One region of the Thioalkalivibrio sulfidiphilus HL-EbGr7 genome, then DNA from elsewhere that is predicted to be linked to it. Evidence: riboswitches for the same ligand, from Rfam matches in the RefSeq annotation. Region 1 holds a riboswitch; the other holds the start of a gene.
What was found. Region 1 has a riboswitch for cyclic di-GMP ahead of TGR7_RS15360 (hypothetical protein). Riboswitches for the same ligand answer to the same signal wherever they lie in the genome.
Positions count from the first base shown of each region.

Region 1 (6,342 bases):
CGAAGATCATGGGCATGAGGGCCTACCCGGACGTGGCCGCCATCGAGCGGCCGCCGGAGCTGGCCGTGATTGCCACACCTGCCGAGACGGTGCCGGGCATCGTGCGCCAGTGCGGCGAGGCCGGGGTGGCCGGGGCGATCGTCATGTCGGCGGGTTTCGCCGAGGCGGGCTCCCAGGGGCAACGCCTGCAGGCGGCCATGCTGGAGGCGGCCCGGGAGACCGGGCTTCGCCTCATCGGCCCCAACTGCCTGGGCGTGATCCGGCCCAAGCACAAGATCAACGCCACCTTCAGCCGCAACACCGCCCTGCCCGGCCACCTGGCCCTGGTGTCCCAGTCCGGCGCCATCTGCACCGCCATCCTGGACTGGGCCGAGGACCAGCGCATCGGCTTCTCCCTGGTGGCCTCCCTGGGCGACGCGGCGGACGTGGACTTCGGCGACGTGCTGGACTTCCTGGCCCTGGACGCCGAGACCCACAGCATCCTGCTGTACGTGGAGGGCATCCGCCACGCGCGGCGTTTCATGAGCGGCCTGCGGGCGGCGGCGCGCATGAAACCGGTGATCGTCATCAAGGCCGGCCGTCACGAGGAGGGCTCCCGGGCCGCCATGTCCCACACCGGTGCCCTGGTGGGGGCCGACGACGTGTTCGACGCCGCCCTGGAACGGGCCGGCGCGGTACGCGCCCAGACCGTGCAGCAGCTGTTCTCCGCCGCCCGCCTGCTGTCCACCGCACCACGCGTACGCGGCAATCGCCTGGCCATCATCACCAACGCCGGCGGCCCCGGGGTGATGGCCACCGACCGGGCGGTGGAACTGGACGTGGCCATGGCGCCCCTGGCCCCGTCCACCCTCAAGCACCTGGACGCCACCCTCCCGGCCCAGTGGTCCCACGGCAACCCCCTGGACCTGCTGGGCGATGCGGACGCCGGCCGCTACCGCGCGGCGCTGGGTGCGTGCCTGGAGGACCCGCACGTGGACGGGATCCTCACCATGCTTACCCCCCAGGCCATGACCGATCCGGACGGGGTGGCGGAGGAACTCATCGGCGCGGTGCAGGCACAGGACAAAAGCGGCCCGGGCAAGCCGGTGCTGGCCTGCTGGATGGGCGGCAAGCAGGTGAGCGCCGCGCGCAAGCGCTTCAGCGAGGCGGGCCTGCCCCACTTCCCCACCCCGGAGGCCTCGGTGGAGGCCTTCGCCTACCTCACCGCGTATGAGCGCAACCAGCGCCTGCTGTTGCAGGTGCCCGGCCCCCTGAGCGACCGCAGCCCCGCCGACGTGGAGGGCGCGCGACTGATCATCGAGGGCGTGCTGGCCGAGGGACGCAAGGTGCTGGGCAGCCTGGAGGCCAAGGCGGTGCTGTCCGCCTTCCGCATCCCCGTGACCCAGACCCTGCTGGCACGCACTCCCGCCGAGGCCCTGGTGGCGGCCAGCACCCTGGGCTACCCGCTGGCCATGAAGATCGCCTCGCCGGACATCACCCACAAGTCGGACGTGGGCGGCGTGCGTCTGAACATCACCGGCGCGGAGGCGGTGCGCAGGCACTTCCAGGAGATGCTCCAGGCGGCCCGGGAGGCCCAGCCCGACGCGCTGATCGAGGGCGTGACCCTGGAGCGTATGTACCGCAGCCACTATGGACGGGAGCTGATGGTGGGTGTGCTGCGCGACCCGGTGTTCGGCCCGGTGATCAGCTTCGGCTCCGGCGGCACCTCGATGGAGGTGATGCAGGACCGGGCCGTGGCCCTGCCGCCGCTCAACGAGACCATCATCCGCAACATGATCAGCCGCACTCGGGTGGCGCGGCTGCTGGCGCGCTTCCGCCACATGCCCGCGGTGGACGCCGCCGCCCTGGAGCGGGTCCTGCTGCGCATCTCCGAGATGGTGTGCGAACTGCCCCAGGTGGTGGAAATGGACATCAACCCCTTGATCGTGGACGAGCACGGGCTGGCGGCGGTCGATGCGCGGATCGGCGTGGCCTTTCCGCCCGCCGAGGCGGACCCCTACGCCCACATGGCCATCCACCCCTATCCGTCCAGCCTGGTGAGCCACTGGCAACTGCCCGACGGCACCCCCATCACCATCCGCCCGATCCGCCCCGAGGATGCCCAGATCGAGCAGGCCTTCGTGCGCGGGCTCTCGGACGAATCCCGCTATTTCCGCTTCATGCAGGCCCTGCATGAACTCACCCCCCAGATGCTGGTGCGCTTCACCCAGATCGACTACGACCGGGAGATGGCTTTCATCGCCACCCTGGACCAGGACGGTGCCGAACTGCAGGTGGCGGTGGGCCGCTATACCGCCAATCCGGACCAGCGCAGCTGCGAGTTCGCCCTGGTGGTGGCGGATGACTGGCAGGGCAAGGGCATCGGCACCCACCTGATGCAAAGCCTGATGCAGGTGGCGCGGTCCCGGAACCTGACCCTGATGGAAGGGGAGGTGCTGTCCAGCAACAGCAACATGCTGGCCCTGGTGAAGCGCCTGGGCTTCTCGACGAGGGTCCGGCCCGGGGACGAAGGCGTGGTCTGGGTCGGCAAACAGCTGTGACCACGGCGCCGCCGGGATTAGCGCAAACCCGGTGGCATTTATCCCCCCGCTTTCAACCAGGTACCTGACCTTGCTGACACGTCGCTCGAGATGGGGCGATGACAAACGGCCTCTTTGCACCGACGAAAGGGCCCGCAGGATGTGATGAAACCCTCAAACCCGCACCCGCTCCTTGACCAGAATCACAGTCGTGGCCAGATGCGATCTGGATCACAGGACAAAGGCAAACCCGTCGAAAGGCGGGGACGCAAAGCCACCGGTCTCACGGAACATCCAAGACAGCGGGGTTGCCCACCATGGCACACCAGACAACACATTGCGCAGCCTCATGCGCCAGGCCGGTTCAAAGCCGGCAGATCCTCCGGGTCGCCGCATCGGCGGCCATCCTCGCGACTCTGATCTCCCTGCCGTTCTCCAGCCACGGAGACGAGGACGCCTACGGGCCCCTGACCCAAACCACCGCGGCCCTGAATCAGGACTTCGCCCGCGAACAGGCCTTCGGCCAGCAAATCCTCAGAAGTTCCTACTCCCAGCCCGCCTACTACACGCGGGAACTGCGCATCAGCGCCCAGGAGCCGCGCAACCGGGCCATGGTCTACCCGGCCGGCGATGGCGGGGTGATGGTGGAGATGAACTTCCGATACTGAGCATGACGACCGACCTCCACCCAGGGGTTTTTTGAAGCGGCCTGAAAGGGCCGCTTTTTTAGTGGTCAGTCTCAAGTAGCAAGTGGCAAGGAAAACGGCTTTTGAAGTCCCTTGCCACTTGCCACTTGCCACTGTAATCAGCCACTGGCTGTGATCTCGACCAGCGTTCGCCCGTATGTCCGACCGCCCAGCATCTGCTCACTCACCTCCACCAGTTCCGCCAGGCCCACGGTGCGCGTGTGCAGGGCCGCCAGATCCGACGGGCGCAGGTCGCTGGCGAGACGCTGCCAGAGGTGCAGGCGCTGGTCCCGGGGGCAGTTCGCGGAGGTCACGCCCAGCAGGCTCACGCCCCGCAGGATGAAGGGCATCACGGTGGTGTGCAGGTCGGCGCCGCCGGCCAGGCCGATGGAGACGATGTTCCCCCAGGGACGTACGCCCCGCGTGAGTGTTCCCAGCAACTCGCCCCCCACGGTGTCCACCACCCCGCCCCACTGGGCCTTCTCCAGGGGTCGCCTGCCGGGCCTGAAGGCGGCGCGGTCCAGCACACGGCTCGCCCCCAGGCCCATCAGCCAGTCCGTCAGTTCCGGCTTGCCGGTGAGCGCCACCACCTCGAAGCCCCGGGCCGCCAGCAGGGACACCGCCAGCGCGCCGACCCCGCCGCTGGCCCCGGTGACCAGCATGGGACCCGCCTCAACCGACTGGCGGTTGTCCTCAAGCCGGCTGAGCGCCAGGGCGGCGGTGAGCCCCGCCGTGCCCAGCAGCATGGCCTCGCGGGTGTCCAGTCCCTCGGGAATCGGGATGATCCAGTCCGCCGGCACGCGCAGGCGAGCGGCGTAGCCGCCGTGGTGCAGTTCCCCCAGCCCACAGCCGGTCACCAGCACCGGCGTACCGACGGGCAGACCCGTCTGGCCTGATTCCACCACGCGCCCGGCGGCATCGATGCCGCCCACCAGGGGTGAGTGACGCAGGATGCGTGCGCCCCCGGTGATGGCCAGGGCGTCCTTGTAGTTGAGGCTGGAATACTCGACGGCGATCTCCACCTCCCCGTCCATGAGTTCCGCCCGGGACAAGCGGCACAACTCGACCCGTCCCGGGGCGAGGCGGTCTTCATGGATCATCAGGGCGGGAAAGGTTTCGCTGCTCATGTCGCCATCGGCTTGAATCGGTGCACCCCAGTTGGCACATTGAGAATCAGGGCCATCAGATGACCGGCCAAACCTTTAAAGTTTAGACAAGATCCATCATTACGCCCGATGACCGATTCAAAGCACAGCGACCTGCTCGCCGGCCCACGAGTGGCCCGCTGGACCTGCCCCTCCTGCGGCGACGCGGTACCCCGGCTGCTGCCCAACGGCGCACGCAATGCCCAGTCCGTGGCCGAGCTGGAACTGTTTCTTGAAGATGCGGATATAGAGTCCGAGGTAAACCGGGAGCCGGGCACGGCGGCTGACGAGATATGCCTGGCCTGCGCCGACGCGGTACGTGAACTGGTGGGGACACTGATCCGCCCGCCCGGGGAGGACGGCGATGCGCGCAACAGCCCGGGCCTCAACGACACGGGCATCGTGGGCGCCGCACTGCCGCGCGGCGATGGCACCCACGTGCTGATCTTCCACGTCATCGATGGCGTGCTGCGCCTGACCGAGACCGAGCGGCTCACCCGCTTCGATCCCATGCGCCTGACCTATCCCGGAAGCCGGGGCGCCATGGCGCCCCGGATCTGGGAACTGTATGCAAGACACCTGGCCCAGTTGCAGGCCAGGTATGGTGAGGAGCCTCAGAACCGGTAGCGCAGGGCCGCGGCAAGGATGTGGACGTGGCCTTCGGTGGTGCCTCTCAACTGGACAGACGAGGCAAAAGGCAAACCATCGTAGAACTCACGATCCAGATTCAGCGACTCCTTGGCCACATCAATGTAGGTGTAGGCAAGGTCGAAGCCGAGACGGCTATCCCGTTCATAGCTGGCACCCGCAGAGAACCAGGTGCGATCGCCATCGGGCGTGCGGGTGGTTCGGAACCCATCCTGCGTTGGTGTCGTGTCGTACTGGATGCCTCCGCGCAGCGTCCAGCGATCATCCAGCTGGTATTCAGCCCCCAGGGCCAGTGCCCAGCTGTTCTTGTAGTTCTGTCGGACCGGATCCGGATGATCACCCGATGCCAGCTTCACGGCGATCTCATCGAAGTTGGACCAGTTGAACCAGGTGTACTGGGCCAGACCGGTCCAGCGATCCGTGAATCTGTGCGACAAGCCCACTGACACCATGTCGGGCAACTTGAGGTCTGCCTCGCCACCCTGCGATACCGACGTGCCACCGAGGCCGAAAGGCAGACGGGTTGTCGCAGTACCCTCGAGGGTGTGAGTGATTCCCTGGCGATAATGGACGCCTATCCGGGTGTCGTCACTCAGGTCCACGAGAAGCCCGATATTGAAACCGTAATCCCAACTGTCACCGCTCAGTGCGAACTCACCATCGGTATCCACGGAAGGCCCCCCGACGCGCGTCGGATCAGGAAGCGCGTTTTTCAGGGTCGCATCGGCATACTGGATATTGATGCCGCCGCCGATGGAAACCCGGTCGTTCAACTGGTATGCGATGCTCGGTGCGATGTCGATGACCTTGAGTGAGGTCTCGGTGGAGTCATAGCGGGCAAAGAAATTCCGGTCGTACTCATTCGCCAGCCCGAAAGGCGCCGTGATCCCCAGGCCGAACCAGGTCTGCTCGTTCAGCGGGCGCGCGTAAAACAGGTTGGGAACGGGGCTCGGCTCGTAGGGGTTGCCCCCGCTTCCGCCTTCATAGGGCAGCGGATTTCCACCTGTACCCGGGGTGATCGCCCTGGAATCGCTATTGGTCACCGTCGACTTCGGCACCAGCAGATGCACCGCCGCCTGAAACTCGGGCGCCTTGAGCCTGGTCATGCCCGCCGGATTGAAATAGATGGTACTGGCATCCGAGGCGATGGCCGCCTCACCGGCGAAGGCGCGGCCCAGACCGCTGACGCTCTGCTCCTGGATGTAGAAGCCGGCGGCCAGCAGGGCGCCGGGGGCGGCGCCCAGGGCCAGACCCACGGCCCAGGCCAGGGTGGTCTTGTTCAGGCGATGCTGCATGGATTTCTCTCCCGCTGTGTCGTTGGTTTTATTGTCGTCGTCATGCACC
Region 1 covers NC_011901.1:3,205,172-3,211,513, reverse strand. Annotated here, with positions in the region: gene TGR7_RS15365 (bifunctional acetate--CoA ligase family protein/GNAT family N-acetyltransferase) at 1-2,540, shown strand, start outside; cyclic di-GMP riboswitch class I at 2,753-2,835, shown strand; gene TGR7_RS15360 (hypothetical protein) at 2,837-3,187, shown strand; gene TGR7_RS15355 (YhdH/YhfP family quinone oxidoreductase) at 3,325-4,332, opposite strand; gene TGR7_RS15350 (hypothetical protein) at 4,441-4,977, shown strand; gene TGR7_RS15345 (OmpP1/FadL family transporter) at 4,965-6,293, opposite strand; gene TGR7_RS15340 (acyl-CoA thioesterase) at 6,334-6,342, opposite strand, start outside.

Region 2 (6,342 bases), 1.5 Mb from region 1:
GCTCAGGCTCGGGCTCAGGTGAAGGCGCGGGTTCCGGATCGGGGATCGGATCCGGTTCGGTGATCGGCTCCGGCACGGGATCAGGTTGTGGCTCCGGCTCCGGCTGGGACGGGGGTGGCGTCGGAGTCATGCCGGGGCTGGATTGCGACGGTGCCTCTTCCGTCTGCGGGTCGCTGTTGCTGACCTGATTAGCGACGTCTTCCTCGACACAGCCCGACAGCAGGGCAATGCCCAGAAAGCCGGTGGCCAGTGCGCGCAGAAGCGTCGTGGAGATCGTTCCGGACGGATGGGACGCAATGCCATGGCAGTAGCACGCGGCAATGGGCGTGTCATTCGATCGCGCGTTGAAACATGCGGCGGCATCACGGCCACCCGAAAACATCGTCTTCGTCATTTCGGTAACTCCGCTGTCATGGCCGAAGCCGTAGACCGGTGGTTTTGCGTCCCCGCCTTTCGGTCGGGTATGCCCTTTCGATGAGCTTTTTTTCTTAACGCGTGTTGGGCCTGTCCTTGTGTCGTTCCGCCATCCCGCGAGGGAAGGGCGTGAATGGATGTCATCCGATTCCCTGATGACCCGTGGCGTGAAGTATGTGGAGTGCGCTGGTCGAGAGCCGTGATGCCCTTCACGGGGCGCGTGCCGTGAATCCGGCTTTGCACGCCATTCATCGACCAATTTCGTGAACGGTGACGGGGCTCACACGTGAACCCGGGATGTGCGTGTCTCAAGCCATACGCACGGACTGTGACGTGCGTTCGATGTTTGTGCGAAGACGCGGGTGTGCTCGGCGCCGGAGGTGCATCTGGCGCGGATCCTTCGGGTCGATGTTCATAAAAAAGCGCCGGGTCCCAGGGATGGAACCCGGCGCTTTGGTTCGATGCCGATGGCCTCAGATGGCGGGCACCTGCATCTGTAGTTCGCAGGTGTAGGTGCTGCCGCAGGCATTGCTGCCCGTGGCACGGCAGTACAGACCCAGCGCATTGCTCTGCACGTTCAGGGAATAGCTGTAGTCGCCTGGCGCCGTGCCGAGTTTCACCAGGTAGCTGTCGACGGTGGTGCACGCGCCATCCAGGGTCATGTTCGGTGCCTCCCAGCTCAGGGTGACATGTTCACCCGAGGCGAGATCGCCCGAGGCCTCATTGGAATCAGGGCTTTCCTGTCCCTGCCCATCGATGGCCTGCACAACCACGTACCAGGTGTTGAGTTCGACCACGGGTTCGGGCTCGGGCTGAGGTTCCGGTTCGGGCTCGGGCTGAGGTTCCGGTTCGGGCTCGGGCTGGGGTTCCGGTTCGGGCTCGGGCTGAGGTTCCGGTTCGGGCTCGGGCTGGGGTTCCGGCTCTGGCTCGGGCTGGGGTTCCGGTTCGGGCTCGGGTTGAGGCTCCGGTTCGGGCTCGGGCTCCGGGTCGTTGCTGACCTTGTTGTTGCCGCGTCCGTTGTTGGTTTTACCGCCGTCGTCGCTGTCCTTGACCCTGCCATTGCCGTTGCCACGGCCGGGGCTGGTGCTGGTCTCCAGGCTCTGCTCATCAGTGGCAGTCTGGGCCTGGCCGTGCCCTGGCATTGCAAGGGTCACGGTGAGCAGCAGTGCGAGACTGGCGTGCAGCGCCACGGCAAGAGGCTTGCCCCTGGATGCGGCCGGTGCGTCGGCCGGACTGGCGGGATGCACAGCATCTCGCGGATGCGTGGGGTATTGCCCGGAGACGTCGTGGCAAGCCAGGACCGAGCGCGGGGCGTGTTCTGAGAAGCGCGCGCCCACAGGGCCACGCTTGGCATGGTATGTCGTCATTTCGGTAACTCCGCTGTCGTGGCGTTTGCCGTAGACCGGTGGTTTTGCGTCCCCGCCTTTCGGTCGGGTATGCCCTTGTCGTTTAACGATCGGGACTTTCTGCCGATGGCACTCCTGTATCCGTTGGCCTAGCCCGCAAATCTCACCACCGTTCGTAGCGAGGGCGTCGAGATGCCGCTGTGACGGGGCGCGCGGAGCGGAAGACGGCGCCGGCGTAGCCGAGACTACGTCAAGCCGGCTGGAGTGAGCACGCCCCGTCACAGCGAGCAGATCGGCGGCCGCAGTAGAAGGGTGGTGAGATATGCGGGCTAGTCGGTCGCATTATGCCGGGAGGGTCCCCGGACTCGCCGTGACGGGCCTCACGGCAGACGGGCAGGCCGTCTGCCGATCGCTACCGGATATCGAGAGTGGACGTCGATTCAGCCACAGACCGGCTGAGTGGCCGCTGCTGGGTGCGGCAGGCGAGGTGGCAAATCCGGGGTTGTCCATGGATTCGGAAGGGATGCTGCGCTGCACAAGTAGCAGTGAATATTCCATGACACGCCAGCTTTTTTGATCGTGGTCAAGGAAGCTTCATGGGCAGCGTCCATACTTGAGCAAACGACAAGGATGAGGAGACGCCCACGATGCGCCTGAACCAGAACCCCAGCGCCGAGACACCCGCCGTCGAGACGCACAATATTCGCTTTCTCAATCCCTACCTGATGAGTGGCGCGGAGATCCGCCGCCTGCAGGTGGCCAATGGTGACACCCCCTGTTTTGGTACCGAGGTGCGCTACCAGTGCAGGCGCGACGACTGCCAACTGAGCCGCCGCTGCCTGGGTGGTCTGGTGGCGCACTGGAAACGCTGAATCTTCAGGACGCCCGATTCCCTCGTTTTATCTGCTCAGGACTGCCCCGAATTCAATCGGGGCGAAGCCGATTGTGTTCTGCATGCTCAGCCCCCGCGTTGACGCCCCTTGAAGCCATCCTCTATGGTTTCCTTGAAATCAGTCATCGACTCCACGCCAGCCCGGGAGGTGTGACTTGCGCGTAATGGCCCCCGAGGAGATGGAATCCCTCATCCGGCTGCTGTCCGATGACGGCTACGAGGTGGTCGGCCCCACCCGGCGCGAGGGCGCCATTGTCTACGACCGTCTTCAGGGTCTTAACGACCTGCCCGCCGGTTGGGGCGACGAGCATGGCCCCGGCCATTACCGACTCCACCAGCGCGACGACCAGGCCCTGTTCGGCTACGTGGTCGGCCCCCATTCCTGGAAGAAATACCTGTTTCCGCCCCGGGAGACCCTGGTGCGGGTGCTGCGTCGCGAGGACGGGGGCTTTGAAACGCAGCCCGGCGAGCCCGCCCCGCCCCGGCGCGCCTTCATCGGCGTACGGCCCTGCGAACTGGCGGCCATCGGCATCCAGGACCGGGTGTTCCTGGAGCAGTCTGTCAGGGACCGGGCCTACGGGGCCCGTCGCGAGGGCGTGTTCCTGGTGGCGGTCAACTGCGCCGAGCCGGGCGGCACCTGTTTCTGTACCTCCATGGGTACCGGTCCGCGGGCCCATGCCGGTTTCGACCTGGGTCTCACCGAGGTGATCGGCGTGGGCATGCACTTCCTGGTGATCGAGGCGGGCAGCGAGGCCGGCGAGGCCATGCTCGTCAGGCTCGATCACCGGGATGCCAGCGAGGCGGAGCGCGCGGCCGCTGAACGGATCTGGCAGGAGGCCCCGAAGCACATGGGACGCACCATGCCCGGCGATGCCCGGGAGGTGCTTGCCGGGGCCCTGGAACACCCCCGCTGGGCGCAGACCGCCGAGCGCTGCCTCTCCTGCGCCAATTGCACCCTGGTCTGCCCCACCTGTTTCTGTGCCCAGATGGAGGAACTGCCGGACCTGGAGGGCAATGCCTCGGAGCGGGTGCGACTCTGGGATTCTTGTTTCAACGGTGAACACTCCTACATGATCGGCGGTCCCCACCGCAGCACCGTGGCGGCCCGCTATCGCCAATGGCTCACCCACAAGCTCTCCACCTGGCACACGCAGTTCGGCAGTTCCGGCTGCGTGGGCTGCGGGCGCTGCATCACCTGGTGTCCCGTGGGCATCGACATCACCGAGGAGGTGGCCGCCATCCGCGCCACCGCCCAGGGCAAGGCAGGAGGGCAGGGCACATGAACGAGCTCCTGGAGATCCTCAAGGACCAGCCCTTCTTCGAGGGACTGCGCGAGGCGGACATGCGGCTTCTCGCCGCCGGCGCCTCCCTGAGGACCTTTCGGGCGGATGAAACCCTGTTCCGGGAACACGAGGAGGCGGCAGCCTTTTATCTCATCCGCAGCGGGCGGGTGGCCCTGGAGAGCCGGCTGCCCGGTCGCCGCGCCGAGGTCTTCATGACCCTGGGACAGGGCGAGGTGCTGGGCTGGTCCTGGCTGATGCCGCCCTACCGCTGGCACTACAGCGCCCGCGCCCTGGAGGAGACCCACGCGGTGCATTTCGACGCCCCGGCCCTGCATGCCTGCATGGACCGGGACCCGGTGCTGGGCTATGCCCTGTACCAGCGTTTCGCGGCGCTGATCGTGCAGCGCCTGCAGGCGGCGCGGCTGCAGGCCATGGACATCTACGGAGGCGGCGATGTCGGTCTCGGCGGCTGAGCGGCAGATCCCTGAACCCATGGCCCCGGCGCCCTGGCGCATCCTGGACGTGCGCCGGGAGGTGGCCGATGGCGAGGTATTCACCTGGCGCCTGCGGCCCGAGTCCGGCGTGGCCCCCGAGGTCCGTCCGGGACAGTTCAACATGCTCTACCTGTTCGGCGTGGGTGAGGTGGCCATCTCCGTGAGCGCCACGGGCGATGACGGCAGCCTGGTGCACACCATCCGCGCCGTGGGCAGCGTCACCCGCACCATGCAGGGGCTTCGCGCCGGCGACGTGGTGGGCGTGCGCGGCCCCTTCGGCAGCGCCTGGCCGGTGGAAGCGGCCGAGGGGCGTGACCTGGTGCTGGCCGCGGGCGGTATCGGTCTGGCGCCCCTGCGCCCGGTGATCCACGCGGTGCTGGCCCGGCGCGAGGCCTTCGGCCGCGTGCTGATCTGCTACGGCGCGCGCTCGCCCCGGGACCTGATCTTTCGCGACGAACTGGCCCAGTGGCAGGCCCGTGCCGACCTGGATGTGCGGGTCACCGTGGACCGGGGCACCGCCGACTGGAAGGGGGACGTGGGCGTGGTCACCCAGCTCATCGACCGGGGTGGCTTCGACGGCCGCAATGCGCTGGCCATGGTCTGCGGCCCGGAGGTGATGATGCGCTTCTCGGCCCTGTCCCTGCATCGGCGCGGCGTGGCCCCGGAGCGCACCTTCGTCTCCATGGAACGCAGCATGCGCTGCGCCCTGGGTTTCTGCGGCCACTGCCAGATCGGCCCCCATTTCGTCTGCCGGGACGGCCCGGTGTTTCCCTACCCGGTCATGGAGCCGGCCTTCCGGGTGCACGAGCTATGAGAGTCCAACGCCCCACGCTCGCGGTCTGGAAGTTCGCCTCCTGCGACGGCTGCCAGCTCACCCTGCTGGACTGCGAGGACGCACTGCTGGCCCTGGCCGACACCATCCGCATTGCCCATTTCCCCGAGGCCAGCAGCGCCCGGGTGGAGGGCCCCTGGGACCTGTCCCTGGTGGAGGGTTCCATCACCACCCCGGAGGACGCCGAACGCATCCGCGAGATCCGCCGGGCCTCCAGGCACCTGGTCACCATCGGCGCCTGCGCCACCTCCGGGGGCATCCAGGCCCTGCGCAACTTCGCCGATGTGGAGGCCTTCACCCGCCAGGTCTATGCCCGCCCCGACTGGATCCAGACACTGGCCACCTCCGACCCCATCGCCGCCCACGTGCCGGTGGATTTCGAGCTGCGCGGCTGTCCCGTCGACAAGGGCCAGCTGCTGGAGGTGATCAACGCCTTCCTCTACGGCCGGCGCCCGCAGATTCCCGCTTCGAGCGTGTGCGAGGAGTGCAAGCGGGCCGGGCACGTGTGCGTCATGGTGGCCCACGGCACCCCCTGCCTGGGCCCGGTGACCCAGGCCGGCTGCGGCGCCCTGTGTCCCGGTTGTCACCGGGGCTGCTACGGCTGCTTCGGTCCCAAGGAGACCCCCAATGCGCCGGCCCTGTCGGCGCAGCTTTCGCAGCTGGGCATGGACCGTGGGCAGCTGCTGCGCATCTATCGCACCTTCAACGCCAACGCCAATCCCTTCCGCGAGGAGAGCCTGCGCCATGAGTCAGACCCGGACCATTGAGGTCAACGCCCTGGCCCGGGTGGAGGGCGAGGGCGCCCTGTACGTGCGCACCGAGGGCGAGCGGGTGGCGGAGGTGAAGCTCAGGATCTACGAGCCGCCGCGCTTCTTCGAAGGTTTTCTCATCGGCCGGGATTTTCGCGAGGCCCCGGACATCACCGCGCGCATCTGCGGCATCTGCCCGGTGGCCTACCAGATGGGCGCCTCCCAGGCCATTGAGCAGGTCTGCGGGGTGAGCCTGGACCCGGCCCTGGAGGACCTGCGCCGGCTGATCTACTGCGGCGAGTGGATCGAAAGCCACGGCCTGCACGTGTTCA
Region 2 covers NC_011901.1:1,219,303-1,225,644, forward strand. Annotated here, with positions in the region: gene TGR7_RS17595 (hypothetical protein) at 1-394, opposite strand, end outside; cyclic di-GMP riboswitch class I at 395-478, opposite strand; gene TGR7_RS05670 (hypothetical protein) at 888-1,661, opposite strand; cyclic di-GMP riboswitch class I at 1,782-1,865, opposite strand; gene TGR7_RS05675 (hypothetical protein) at 2,408-2,632, shown strand; gene TGR7_RS05680 (4Fe-4S dicluster domain-containing protein) at 2,817-3,935, shown strand; gene TGR7_RS05685 (cyclic nucleotide-binding domain-containing protein) at 3,932-4,408, shown strand; gene TGR7_RS05690 (FAD/NAD(P)-binding protein) at 4,389-5,243, shown strand; gene TGR7_RS05695 (NADH-quinone oxidoreductase subunit B family protein) at 5,240-6,028, shown strand; gene TGR7_RS05700 (Ni/Fe hydrogenase subunit alpha) at 6,006-6,342, shown strand, end outside.
Region 2: linked by a shared signal. The riboswitch ahead of TGR7_RS05670 (hypothetical protein) and the one ahead of TGR7_RS15360 (hypothetical protein) in region 1 are both predicted to bind cyclic di-GMP.